2 regions of the Paenibacillus protaetiae genome follow, and region 2 is predicted to be linked to the other one. Evidence: a T-box and tRNA genes for the amino acid it is inferred to sense, from the RefSeq annotation. Region 2 holds a T-box; the other holds one or more tRNA genes.
The links. The T-box of region 2 lies ahead of ET464_RS05300 (glutamine--tRNA ligase/YqeY domain fusion protein). A T-box ahead of a tRNA ligase gene usually reads a tRNA of that ligase, here a tRNA-Gln.

Region 1: it encodes a tRNA-Gln, which carries the amino acid that the T-box ahead of ET464_RS05300 (glutamine--tRNA ligase/YqeY domain fusion protein) is inferred to sense. The anticodon was not compared.

The regions. Positions count from the first base shown of each region.
Region 1 is NZ_CP035492.1:3,748,465-3,754,776, forward strand. It holds rRNA gene ET464_RS17355 (23S ribosomal RNA) at 1-2,038, shown strand, start outside; tRNA gene ET464_RS17360 (tRNA-Asn) at 2,111-2,186, shown strand; tRNA gene ET464_RS17365 (tRNA-Thr) at 2,190-2,265, shown strand; tRNA gene ET464_RS17370 (tRNA-Glu) at 2,331-2,405, shown strand; tRNA gene ET464_RS17375 (tRNA-Val) at 2,424-2,499, shown strand; tRNA gene ET464_RS17380 (tRNA-Gln) at 2,512-2,586, shown strand; tRNA gene ET464_RS17385 (tRNA-Lys) at 2,592-2,667, shown strand; tRNA gene ET464_RS17390 (tRNA-Leu) at 2,676-2,755, shown strand; gene ET464_RS17395 (MFS transporter) at 2,859-4,043, shown strand; gene nfsA (oxygen-insensitive NADPH nitroreductase) at 4,223-4,963, shown strand; gene ET464_RS17405 (ABC transporter ATP-binding protein) at 5,231-6,076, shown strand.
Region 2 is NZ_CP035492.1:1,188,054-1,194,365, forward strand. It holds gene ET464_RS05295 (tryptophan--tRNA ligase) at 1-742, shown strand, start outside; gene ET464_RS05300 (glutamine--tRNA ligase/YqeY domain fusion protein) at 751-2,421, opposite strand; T-box leader at 2,496-2,766, opposite strand; gene ET464_RS05305 (glycosyltransferase family 4 protein) at 2,814-4,016, opposite strand; gene ET464_RS05310 (lysylphosphatidylglycerol synthase domain-containing protein) at 4,006-4,989, opposite strand; gene murI (glutamate racemase) at 5,221-6,009, shown strand; gene ET464_RS05320 (NAD(P)/FAD-dependent oxidoreductase) at 6,246-6,312, shown strand, end outside.

The sequences.
Region 1 (6,312 bases), 1.7 Mb from region 2:
TATCATGGAGGTAGAGCACTGATTGGATGCGGGGCCCGCCAAGGGTTACCAAGTCTAGTCAAACTCCGAATGCCATAGATATGTTTACCGGGAGTCAGACAGTGAGTGCTAAGATCCATTGTCAAAAGGGAAACAGCCCAGATCATCAGCTAAGGTCCCCAAGTGTGTGTTAAGTGGGAAAGGATGTGGAGTTGCAAAGACAACCAGGATGTTGGCTTAGAAGCAGCCACCATTTAAAGAGTGCGTAATAGCTCACTGGTCGAGTGACTCTGCGCCGAAAATGTAACGGGGCTAAACACACCACCGAAGCTATGGCTTACACTTTAAGAAGTGTTAGGGGTAGGGGAGCGTTGTATATAGGTTGAAGTCAGACCGTAAGGACTGGTGGACAGTATACAAGTGAGAATGCCGGTATGAGTAACGAAAAGACAAGTGAGAATCTTGTCCGCCGAAAGCCTAAGGTTTCCTGAGGAAGGCTCGTCCGCTCAGGGTAAGTCGGGACCTAACGCGAGGCCGAAAGGCGTAGTGGAAGGACAACAGGTTGAAATTCCTGTACCACCGTAAACCGTTATGAGCAATGGGGTGACGCAGAAGGGTAGTGACGCGGACTGATGGAATAGTCCGTCCAAGCAGTGAGGCTGATGTGTAGGCAAATCCGCACATCATAAGGCTGGGCTGTGATGGGGAGGGAAATTTAGAGTACCGAAGGTCATGATCTCCGGCTGCCGAGAAAAGCCTCTAGCCAGGTGAAGGTGCCCGTACCGCAAACCGACACAGGTAGGCGAGCAGAGCATGCTAAGGCGCGCGGAGTAACTCTCGTTAAGGAACTCGGCAAAATGACCCCGTAACTTCGGGAGAAGGGGTGCCTCGGTAGGGTGAATAGCCCGAGGGGGCCGCAGTGAAAAGGCCCAAGCGACTGTTTAGCAAAAACACAGGTCTGTGCGAAGCCGCAAGGCGAAGTATACGGGCTGACGCCTGCCCGGTGCTGGAAGGTTAAGGGGAGCGGTTAGGGAGCAATCCCGAAGCTGTGAACCGAAGCCCCAGTAAACGGCGGCCGTAACTATAACGGTCCTAAGGTAGCGAAATTCCTTGTCAGGTAAATTCTGACCCGCACGAATGGCGTAACGACTTGGGCGCTGTCTCAACGAGAGATCCGGTGAAATTTTAATACCTGTGAAGATGCAGGTTACCCGCGACAAGACGGAAAGACCCCATGGAGCTTTACTGCAGCTTGATATTGGACTTTGGTACGATCTGTACAGGATAGGTGGGAGCCTGGGAAGCATGAGCGCCAGCTTGTGTGGAGGCGACGTTGGGATACCACCCTGATCGTATCGGAGTTCTAACCCGCTACCGTGAATCCGGTAGGGGGACCGTGTCAGGCGGGCAGTTTGACTGGGGCGGTCGCCTCCTAAAAAGTAACGGAGGCGCCCAAAGGTTCCCTCAGAATGGTTGGAAATCATTCGGAGAGTGCAAAGGCATAAGGGAGCTTGACTGCGAGACCAACAAGTCGAGCAGGGACGAAAGTCGGGCTTAGTGATCCGGTGGTACCGCATGGAAGGGCCATCGCTCAACGGATAAAAGCTACCCTGGGGATAACAGGCTTATCTCCCCCAAGAGTCCACATCGACGGGGAGGTTTGGCACCTCGATGTCGGCTCATCGCATCCTGGGGCTGAAGTAGGTCCCAAGGGTTGGGCTGTTCGCCCATTAAAGCGGTACGCGAGCTGGGTTCAGAACGTCGTGAGACAGTTCGGTCCCTATCTGTCGTGGGCGTAGGAAATTTGAGAGGAGCTGTCCTTAGTACGAGAGGACCGGGATGGACGTACCGCTGGTGTACCAGTTGTTCCGCCAGGAGCACCGCTGGGTAGCTATGTACGGACGGGATAAGCGCTGAAAGCATCTAAGCGTGAAGCCCCCTCAAGATGAGATTTCCCAGTATGTAAGACCCCTTGTAGACGACGAGGTGGATAGGTTCGGGGTGGAAGCGCAGCAATGCGTGCAGCTGACGAATACTAATCGGTCGAGGGCTTATCCTAAATCAAGCTAAAGATTCATTGCATCACCTTTCGCATCCAGTTTTCAAGGCGCAAAACCTTGGTTTGAAATGTTCCCTGATAGCTCAGTTGGTAGAGCACTCGACTGTTAATCGAGTTGTCACAGGTTCGAGTCCTGTTCGGGGAGCCATTTGCTCTCATAGCTCAGTAGGTAGAGTGCATCCATGGTAAGGATGAGGTCACCGGTTCGATCCCGGTTGAGAGCTCCATTTTGCAAAACGTTGCAATAGGATTTGCTTCGGTACTTATACATATCGAGGCGCACGAGGAGTGCGGCCCGTTGGTCAAGGGGTTAAGACACCTCCCTTTCACGGAGGTAACAGGGGTTCGAATCCCCTACGGGTCACCATTAACTTTATATTCGTGTGGAGGGTTAGCTCAGCTGGGAGAGCATCTGCCTTACAAGCAGAGGGTCGGGGGTTCGATCCCCTCACCCTCCACCATTTAACTGATATTGGGGATTAGCCAAGCGGTAAGGCAACGGACTTTGACTCCGTCACTCCAAGGTTCGAATCCTTGATCCCCAGCCATGTTAGAGCCATTAGCTCAGTTGGTAGAGCACCTGACTTTTAATCAGGGTGTCGAAGGTTCGAGTCCTTCATGGCTCACCATTTATTTTGCGCGTATGGCGGAATTGGCAGACGCACTAGACTTAGGATCTAGCGGGAGACCGTGGGGGTTCAAGTCCCTCTACGCGCATACTGAGCCCGAGAGCCCTTAATAAGGTTCTCGGGTTTTTTCATTTTTACTTTTCTTAATCATCTATGCCATATTAGACAAAGGAGGACATGGCGTGAGCGAAATGGTCCAGGCTAATGAATCTAGGCTGCCGAGAAGCCTTCTAATGTTGCTGGCCACTGCATCCGGTGTATGTGTCGCCAATCTGTACTACAACCAGCCGTTGCTTACTCAAATGCAGGAAGCTTTTCATGTCAGCTCGGATTCCATCGGATATGTATCGACTGCAACTCAAATCGGGTATGCTTCAGGGTTGTTTTTATTTGTCCCTTTAGGCGATATTGTCAATCGGCGGAAGCTGATCCGTTACTTAATGCTTGCTGCTATTGTTGCGCTGCTTGCTACAAGCCTTGTACCCAGCTTGTTGTGGATGTATGTCGCCAGCTTTATCGTAGGGCTGGCATCTGTTGTTCCGCAAGTGATCATTCCATGGGTAGCTCAAATTGCCCAAGGGCATCAGCAAGGAAAAGCGGTAGGTACGGTTGTAGGAGGGCTGCTGACCGGTATTTTGCTGGCTAGGACGGTTGCCGGAGCGGTTGGCGGTTTATGGGGCTGGCGATTAATGTACGGCTTGGCTGCAGCCATAATGTTCGTTTTTTTACTGCTGCTGAAAGATAAGTTGCCGAATTCAAAACCTTCAGGCGTTTTGCCGTATGGTAAGCTGCTGTTTTCGATGGGCAGCTTAATCCGGAAACACCGGACATTGCGGGAAGGCACTTTAATTGGCGCCATCAATTTTGCAACATTCAGCTTGTTTTGGACGGTTCTTGGATTTCATCTTGGAGCAGAGCCCTATCATTATACAAGCGAAGTGATTGGATTGTTTGGTCTTGTTGGGGCGGTAGGCGCTTTTTGTGCGCCATTTGTAGGGCGTTTGGCAGACCGAATCAAACCAGGCACTGTTGTTGGTATCATGATTATTTTTATATTGGCTGCGTTCCTACTGCTCCGGTCATTTTCGGGCATTATTTGGATTGTTGCAGCAATTATTTTGCTGGACCTTGGTATCCAAGGGGCCCAGGTCGCTAACCAATCACGGATATCCAGCTTGGATAATGATGCAAGAAGCCGGCTCAACACGATTTATATGGTGTCTACTTTTGTAGGCGGAGCGTTTGGTTCTTTTGTCGGCAGCTTAATCTGGGAGAAAAACGGCTGGGCCGGTATTACTTGGGCAGGTTTAGGTTTGGGAGCCGCCTCGATTGCAGTTTGGCTATGGCATCGTTTAGTGCCGGGGAAGGCGAAGTAGATGTGATGCTTGAACATAAAAGCGGGAGCTCTTGGTCAGCAGGGGGCTTCTGCTTTTTGCTGTGGATGCAAAAAAAGAGCTTTTTGTGCAGCGCGCTGGATGAGATTTGGATTTTTCCTTCGAGTTAGGTAATCTTTAAGAAGACTAAGCCCATGAATGATAAGGAGAGTGGATAATTGATGAACGAAACGATTAACCTGCTTAAACAGCATCGTTCCATACGCAAATTTACAAATGAGCTTGTCTCTCCCGAGCAGCTGCGCGATATTGTGGAGGCGGCGCAAAGCGCCTCAACCTCAAGCAATATGCAAGCTTATTCCATTATCGGTATAACGGATAAGGAGCTTCGCAGTAAGCTGGCTGAGTTAAGCGGCCATCAGGTTTATGTAGCGGAAGCACCGGTTTTTCTTGTCTGGTGTGCAGACTTGTACCGTTATGATCAGGCGATTAAGCTGCATAAAGACGAGGAGACAGAGCCCGCCGGCATGACGGAGAACTTCATTGTCGCTACGGTAGATGCGGCGCTTGCGGCACAAAATGCTGCGATTGCGGCTGAGTCGTTAGGGCTTGGCATTGTCTATATCGGGGGAATCCGCAATGATCCTGCTGAGGTTGCACGGCTGCTGGAGCTGCCGAAAGGCGTGTATCCTGTGTTTGGCATGTGCATCGGCGTACCGGATCAGGAGCCGCTGAGACGTCCAAGATTGCCGCTGGAAGGGGTATATGCGGAGAATCGGTATAGACCCGATAAAGTGTTGGAGGCGGTACATACTTACGACCATGCCCATAGAAGCTATATGATCAGCCGTTCGCAGGGGAAATCGGGCATTACCTGGTCCGAGGCGATGGAAGCGAAGGCTTCCCGCAACCGTACGCATATGCGCGAGTTTTTGAGCCGGCAAGGCTTCCATTTGAAATAAACGGTCAGCGGCGAATATCCACATGTGAATAAATGCGGACATAATCGCGATTATCCACACTATTTTGTTGCAAATAAAAGGCTAAAGCATTGACTTTCCTGCTGAGAACTATTATCATTGGATTTAATTGATAATGGTTCTCATAATTGGAACGATTCTAATTTAGGCATTAGCCATTTGAACTTCAAATGCGGTCTTTTTAATTTGAATTTTTGAATGATAAAAACAACAACACCATGGCGTGGTTGGAAAAGGAGTGTGTACGCATTGATTCGGCTGACTACCTCGAAACTTGATATTGCTTATGATGATCGGCTAATCGTTCAAGACTTAAATATTGCGATTCCTCAGGGGAAAATTACGGCGCTTGTTGGTTCCAACGGATCCGGCAAGTCCACTATCCTGAAAACGATGGCACGCCTTATGCAGCCTGCAAACGGAAGTGTGCTTCTGGACGGGAAGTCCATCCATAAGCAGTCTACGAAGGAAGTGGCGAAACAGCTGGCTATTCTCCCGCAAAATCCAACCGCGCCTGACGGCCTTACCGTATCTGAGCTAGTCTCCTACGGTCGTTTCCCTTATCAGAAAGGATTCGGAACGGTAACGAAGGAAGACCGGGAGGTTGTGAAATGGGCGATTGAAGCAACGGGCATGAGCGAATTCTCCGACCGTCCCGTCGACCAGCTGTCCGGCGGTCAAAGACAACGCGCCTGGATTGCGATGGCGCTTGCTCAAGAGACGGACATTCTTTTCCTCGATGAGCCAACAACTTTTTTGGATATGGCCCATCAGCTCGAAGTGCTGCAGTTGCTGCAAAAGCTGAACGAGATGAACAATCGGACGATTGTTATGGTTGTGCATGATTTGAATCATGCATCGCGTTATGCGCACCATATGATTGCGATCAAAAAAGGTACTGTATCCGGAGAAGGCTCTCCGGAAGAAGTAATGACACATGAAATTTTACGGGAAGTGTTTAACATCGAAGCGGATATCATTCCAGATCCGCGCACAGGCGTTCCGCTTTGCTTGCCTTATTCGCTGGCTGGCGAACCTATTGCAAACAAAGTTGCTTTTGGCCATGAAAAGGTACTGCAGGCTGCAGGCGCTTAAGCGAAGTTATAAAATGACGGAGGCAGGCTGTCCGATTCCATTCGGAACAACCTGCCTTTTTAATTACAGGGACTTTGGAACGGCGGAAAATAAGGTTCGATGGCGACGGAAATGCAGCCCAAAATCGCATAAATTTATTTTGTATGAGGAAAATAAATGCATAAAAAATTTTACAAAAGGTTTTTCAAAAAACAGTTGCATTTCATTTGAAGAGATGATATATTATATCTTGTCGC
Region 2 (6,312 bases):
CGATGTCCCGGAAATATTCGAACTTAGCTGGATTCTGTCCTGCCTTGCGCCTAAAGGGCTGATGAACCGCGCGCATGCGTATAAAGCAATCGTCGACCGCAATGGGATGCTTGGCGCAGATGCGGACAACGGCGTTAATATGGGGCTGTTTACGTATCCCGTCTTAATGGCGGCGGACATCCTGCTGTTTCAATCCGATCTGGTGCCGGTCGGCAAAGACCAAATTCAGCATGTCGAAATCGCCCGCGACATCGCCGAATTGTTTAATCGCGTTTTTGGCGAGACATTCAAGCTGCCGCAGTATGCCGTAGACGAAGAAACAGCCGTAATCCCGGGGCTTGACGGCCGCAAAATGAGCAAAAGCTACAATAATACCATTCCGTTGTTTGAGCCGGCTGGCACGTTGCATAAGCTGATTAACAAAATCAAAACGGATTCCACGCCGCCCGGCGAACCTAAAAACCCGGAGGATCCCCCCCTTTTTGCGCTATATAAACCGTTCGCTTCCGAAGCGCAAATCGAAGTTATGCGGGCAAGCTACGCTAACGGTATCAGCTGGAGTGCTGCAAAGCAGGAGCTGTTTCAGGCGATGGACGCCTTTTTGGAGGAGCCGCGCCGCAAATATGAGGATTTGATGGCCGATCCTGCGCAGATCGACGCCATCTTAAAGCAGGGGGCGGCTAAAGCAAGGGCGCTTGCGGCTCCCCAAATGGATAAAGTACGGCGCGCAATCGGCCGTTAAGGCGGCTGTTAACGTTTGGTCCACGAATCCTTTAACGGAACAATCCGGTTAAACACCGGTTTCTCCGCCGTGCTGTCTTTCCGGTCCAAGACAAAATAACCGTGGCGTATAAACTGGAATGTATTCTCAGGCGTAGCGCTATGGATAAACGGCTCCAACAACGCCTGCTTCACAACCGTAAGCGAATGCGGATTTAACCCCGATCTCCAGTCTTCGCCTTGAATGGACGCATTCTCAAGCAGCAGCGGCTCGTATAGGCGAACCTCCGCTCGCACGGCATGGGCGGCGGATACCCAATGAATCGTCCCTTTCACCTTGCGGCCGGTAAAACCGGCGCCGCTTCTGGTCAGCGGGTCATACGTGCAGCGCAGCTCCATGATTTCACCGGTTTGCGGGTCTTTCACCACTTCATCGCAGCGGATAAAATAAGCGCCCTTCAGCCTCACTTCCGTTCCCGGGCTCAGCCGGTAATAACCGGCTGGAGGGTGCTCCATAAAGTCATCCCGCTCAATGTAGATCGTTTGAGCGAAAGGAACTTCCCGCGTGCCCAGCTGCCTGTTTTCGCTGCTGTTGTCCAGCTCCAACAGCTCCATGCCTCCTGCCTGGTAATTAGTGATAACAACTTTAAGCGGATGCAGTACTGCCATGACACCAACCGTTTTCGTTTTCAAATCCTGCCGAAGATGATGGTCAAGAAGCGCCAAATGCGCCGTGCTGTGCACCCTGATGCTGCCAATTTCCCGGATAAAGCTGCGGATGCTTTCCGGCGTATAGCCTCTTCTTCGCAGTCCTTTCAGCGTCGGCAGCCGGGGATCATCCCAGCCGTCCACCACGCCTTCATCAACCATAGCGCGGATATAACGTTTACTGGTAACCGCACCGGTAATATGCAGCCGCCCGAACTCTCTTTGCCGCGGCGGCTCCGTATAACCTAACTCATGCAAAACCCATTCATACAGCGGCCGGTGATCTTTAAATTCGACGGAGCATAACGAATAGGTAATGCCTTCGATAGCGTCCTGAATCGGATGGGCAAAATCATACATCGGATAAATGCACCAGCTGTCTCCTGTCCGGTAATGGGTGGCATGAATAATGCGATACAGGACCGGGTCGCGCAAATTCATATTCGGCGAAGCCATATCGATTTTGGCGCGCAGCACTTTAGCGCCTGCAGGAAATTCGCCCTGCTTCATGCGCTCCAGCAGCTCCACATTTTGCCGGACGGACCGGGTCCGGTAAGGGCTGTTTGTTCCGGGCATAGTAAGCGTCCCCCGGTACTCCGCCGTTTCCTCCGCTGTCAAATCGCACAAGTACGCTTTTCCTTGTTGGACCAAAGCAACAGCTGCGCGGTAAATTTGATCCGAGTAGTCGGAGCCGAAATAGACAGCGTCCGGCTCGTAACCCAGCCACTTCATGTCTTCGACAATGGCATTAACGTATTCCCAATCCTCCTTTAACGGATTCGTATCGTCAAACCTCAAATGGAACCTGCCATTATGCCTTGACGCGATAGAATAGCTCATATGGATGGCATACGCGCTGCCGATATGCAAATAGCCGTTAGGCTCCGGGGGAAAACGCGTGCACATTTCTCGATGGAAAGGCATGTGCGCAAGTTCATCATTAATCAGCTTGAGCATGTATTGATTCTCACGATCTTCACTAATTCCACTCATTCGGGCGTCGCCTCCTAATGAATACGGGTTATCGTTATCTGCAAACAAAAAAAGGATTTCACCCCCAAGTTAGACTTGGGGACGAAATCCTTTGTTCGCGGTGCCACCCCTGATTCATTAATATGTCGCCATATTATTCTCTGCAAGTACGGGCTATCTGTCATTAGATGCCGATACTCCGGCTCTGTAACGGGAGCTCCCGTCAGTCCATCCCCCGGTTAGGCGGCCAGGTTCCGGAATGGCGCTCCGAGGCTTGCTTCAAAGAACGGCATTTTGCTCCTTTTCAGCTGCCGGAGCTCTCTGGGTAAACGCCCTTTCCTTTACTCTTCTCATCATCACGTTTATAATTTCCTATATTTTAACAAACGAAGCACAGAAATGTAAACAGTGATTCATATTTCCCTGGAAGTTCGCTGCCTTTTGCCTGCTATGAACTTGCCGTGCTGCGGGAACATGCATAAACGACCGACGTACCGGTCGAATGTTTTGGCCAGCACTTCATATTGGAATCTGGTTTTCGCACGTTTGTAACCCGATTTAATAAGCCGTTCCCGAAGCGCCGTGTCCGTTGCAAGGCGGACGACGCTTTCCGTAATTTCAGCATGCGCTTCCGGATTAACCAGCAGCCCTGTTTCGCCGTGAAGCACCGCCTCCAGCGCGCCGCCGGAACGGCCTGCAATAACCGGCACGCCTGCGGATGCCGCCTCCAGATAGACGATACCGAAACCTTCGGCATCTCCTTTCTCCAGCTGCCTGCTGACCATAATAAACTGGTCCGCAAGGCTGTAATGCTCGTTCAAGCTTTCGCTGCCGCTGATGCTTCCCGTGAACAAAACCGCGCTGCCGACGCCTTTCTCCCTTGCCAGCTGCTCCAGGCGCGTGCGCTCCGGACCGTCCCCGACGATGACATATACCGCATTCGGGATATGCGACAAAATGGCAGGCATCGCTTCAATGACCCGGTCATGCCCTTTGCGCGTAATAAGCCGGCCGACCGACATCAGCACATATTTCCCTTCCAGCCCATATCGGCTGGCCAGTTCTTCGTTCGCCGGCTTCCGTTCAAAGATCGGCTCGACACCGGGATAAACGAGACTGATGCGGGACGGGTCTACCCCGTAATCTTCCACAAGCTTCTTCGTAAACTCGCTGTTCGCAAGCACGCCGTCGGCGTGGGTCAATATCAGCTTGACGATAAAGTTTAATCCGATAAACCGGCGAAAATATAACATATCCATCCCATGTGTCGAAATCATATAACGCCGCGATCCGAACAGCTTAAGCAGCAGCCCGATAAATCCGATCAGCACGTAGCCGTATATGGTGACATCCGGCTTTTCGGATGCCATCAACTTCCGAACATGGCGGAACAGCCGCCCCCAGCTAGTAAAATGGACTTTTTCCCCGCGCATGAAATTCCCTCTTACGATGCGGAACGGCTGGCCTTCGTCAAACAGGCCGCTGCCCGGATATTCCGGGGCGAGAACGGTGATATCATGTTTCGTATATTTGGACAAATTATAATAATAGTTTTGCATGCCTCCTATTCCAGGAGGAAAAACGCCGGCAACAAGCACAATTTTTTTACGATCCATAACTCCTCACCTTTCTTGTCAGTCTGCTGATGGATTGAATGACGAACCAGAATGTTACTTCGGCCATAATATTCCATAAGCGGGCTATGACGGACACCTGCAAAGCGGCATCCGTTCCCAGCTTTAACGAAATAAAATAGACAAGGAAACCTTCCCTGACGCCAAGTCCGCCCGGAAGCGGGCTAAGCAAACCAAGCAGCCAGGATGTTGCGAATGTGCCCGCCGCGTAAAACAAGCCGATATGGCCTTGGCCGAAACTGCTGAGCAGCAGCCAGAAAGCAATTCCCATCACAAAATGGCTGCATAAAAAACAAGCCAAATAACGAAAAAACTGATGGCGCGTCAGTGTTGCTCCTGAATCGCCTGCCAGCGCCGAACTGCCTGCAAACTTCGCGAGCAGCCTGCCCAGCGGCTTCCAATGGGAAGCCTTCACAAAGACGCGGCGAACACTGTCTGTTATCCGCCCGTAAAATAAATAGGCCAAACCGGCGGCCATCAGCGAGACCAGTACGAGGGGTACCGGTTCGACATGCATATTGACGGCAAGCACAAGCGCATATGCAAGAGCAGCGGCAACAAGCAGCACGTTCTCATAGAGAATAGCGGCAAATTGTGCCGCAAGGGGCATGCCCTCCCTAGTGGCCAGCACGACCCGGCCCGCATAATTCCAGACGCCGCCCGGAATGTATTTGGCGAATTGCGAATCAATAAAGATACGAAGCCCCGTCAGCCAGCTTAGCTTAACGCCGCTGCCCATCGCTGCGCCTGCAGCATTGACGATAAGCACCCAGATGCCGGCCTGCAGCATAAGAAACAAAGCAAACAACGCCATGGACGAATAAAAGCGATAATCCGCATGCTTTAAATACGCTGCCAGATCAGCCGCTTTCAGCGGCAAACTATAACCAATAAAATAGATGATCGCGATAACAAGCATAGCTTTCAGTAAAGGCGGCCACCATTTTCCCGGCATTCTCCCACCGCTCCTCCTCTTGCTATTCCTTATGCAATCCATTAATTGTAAAGCAGATTTGTAAAACGCATTGCAGACATTTATTTTCATTTCATTAACTTCTTTCGAATCCATTCCCATAAAATCCCGTCTATGGATGAATCGTTGTTTCTTCTATTAGAACAGTCTTGCTCTTGCGCCTCAATCACGCTATGCTAGAAACAACTACATTCGATGGGAATGCATGAATTCATGACTATTGGTATTTTTGACTCCGGAATCGGGGGACTATCGGTATTAGCGGAATCGTTAAAGAGACTGCCTGCTGAAAACTATCTGTACATGGCGGATACGCTGCATGTTCCTTACGGCACCAAAACGGAAGAGCAGGTTCGGTCTTATGTTCTGGAGGCAGTGGATGCCATGGTCCGGCAAGGGATTGATGCGCTGGTTATCGCCTGCAATACAGCTACCAGCATCGCAGTCCAAGACCTGAGGGAACGATATTCTTTCCCGATCATTGGCATGGAACCGGCAGTAAAGCCAGCGGTGGAAATGAACCGTGCAACCGGCAAAAAGGTGCTCGTATGGGCTACTCCGCTGACGCTAAAGATGCCAAAATATTATGCGCTGGTCTCGCGGGTTGATGAGGACGGCATCGTCGATTCGCTTCCGATGCCTGAGCTTGTGCAGTTTTGTGAATCGCTGCAATTCGACACGGATGAGCTTCGGAACTATTTCAGCGCCAAGCTGGCTTCCTATGATCTGAACGATTATGGCATTCTGGTATTAGGCTGTACGCACTTTTCTTACTATACGAACGTATTGCAGCAGTTCCTTCCTCCCCACATTCAGATTGTTGACGGCAACACCGGGACGGTCAGACGGCTGTCGGCCATGCTGAACCGATACGGCATGGAGAAAGGCCGCGGCAACGGCAGCGTGCGGTTTATGTGTACTGGCGGGGAAGCCGCTTATATCGAAAAAATGAAGTCGGCTCTCAGCTTTTTGACGGAAAAAGACAAACTAACAACGATGTAAACTTGTTCAGGCCCAAACGATCCGGTTATTCGGATTGTTGGGCCTTTTTCCTTGCCATAGCCCGATGCCGCGCGCTGGCTTATATATTGCCTGTTTTCCACATACATTCCATATAGAAGCCAGTGAAGCGGGGGAGTGATGGGAATGGGGCAGCGATATGATACGGCCATTATAGGCGGGGGCCGGCCGGTTTAAATGCGGCGCTGGTGCTTGGCCGGGCACGAAGGAATGTTATTTTGCTCGACAACGGCGAGCCGCGCAACAAAGTTACGCGGGAGACCCACGGCTTCCTGACGAGGGACG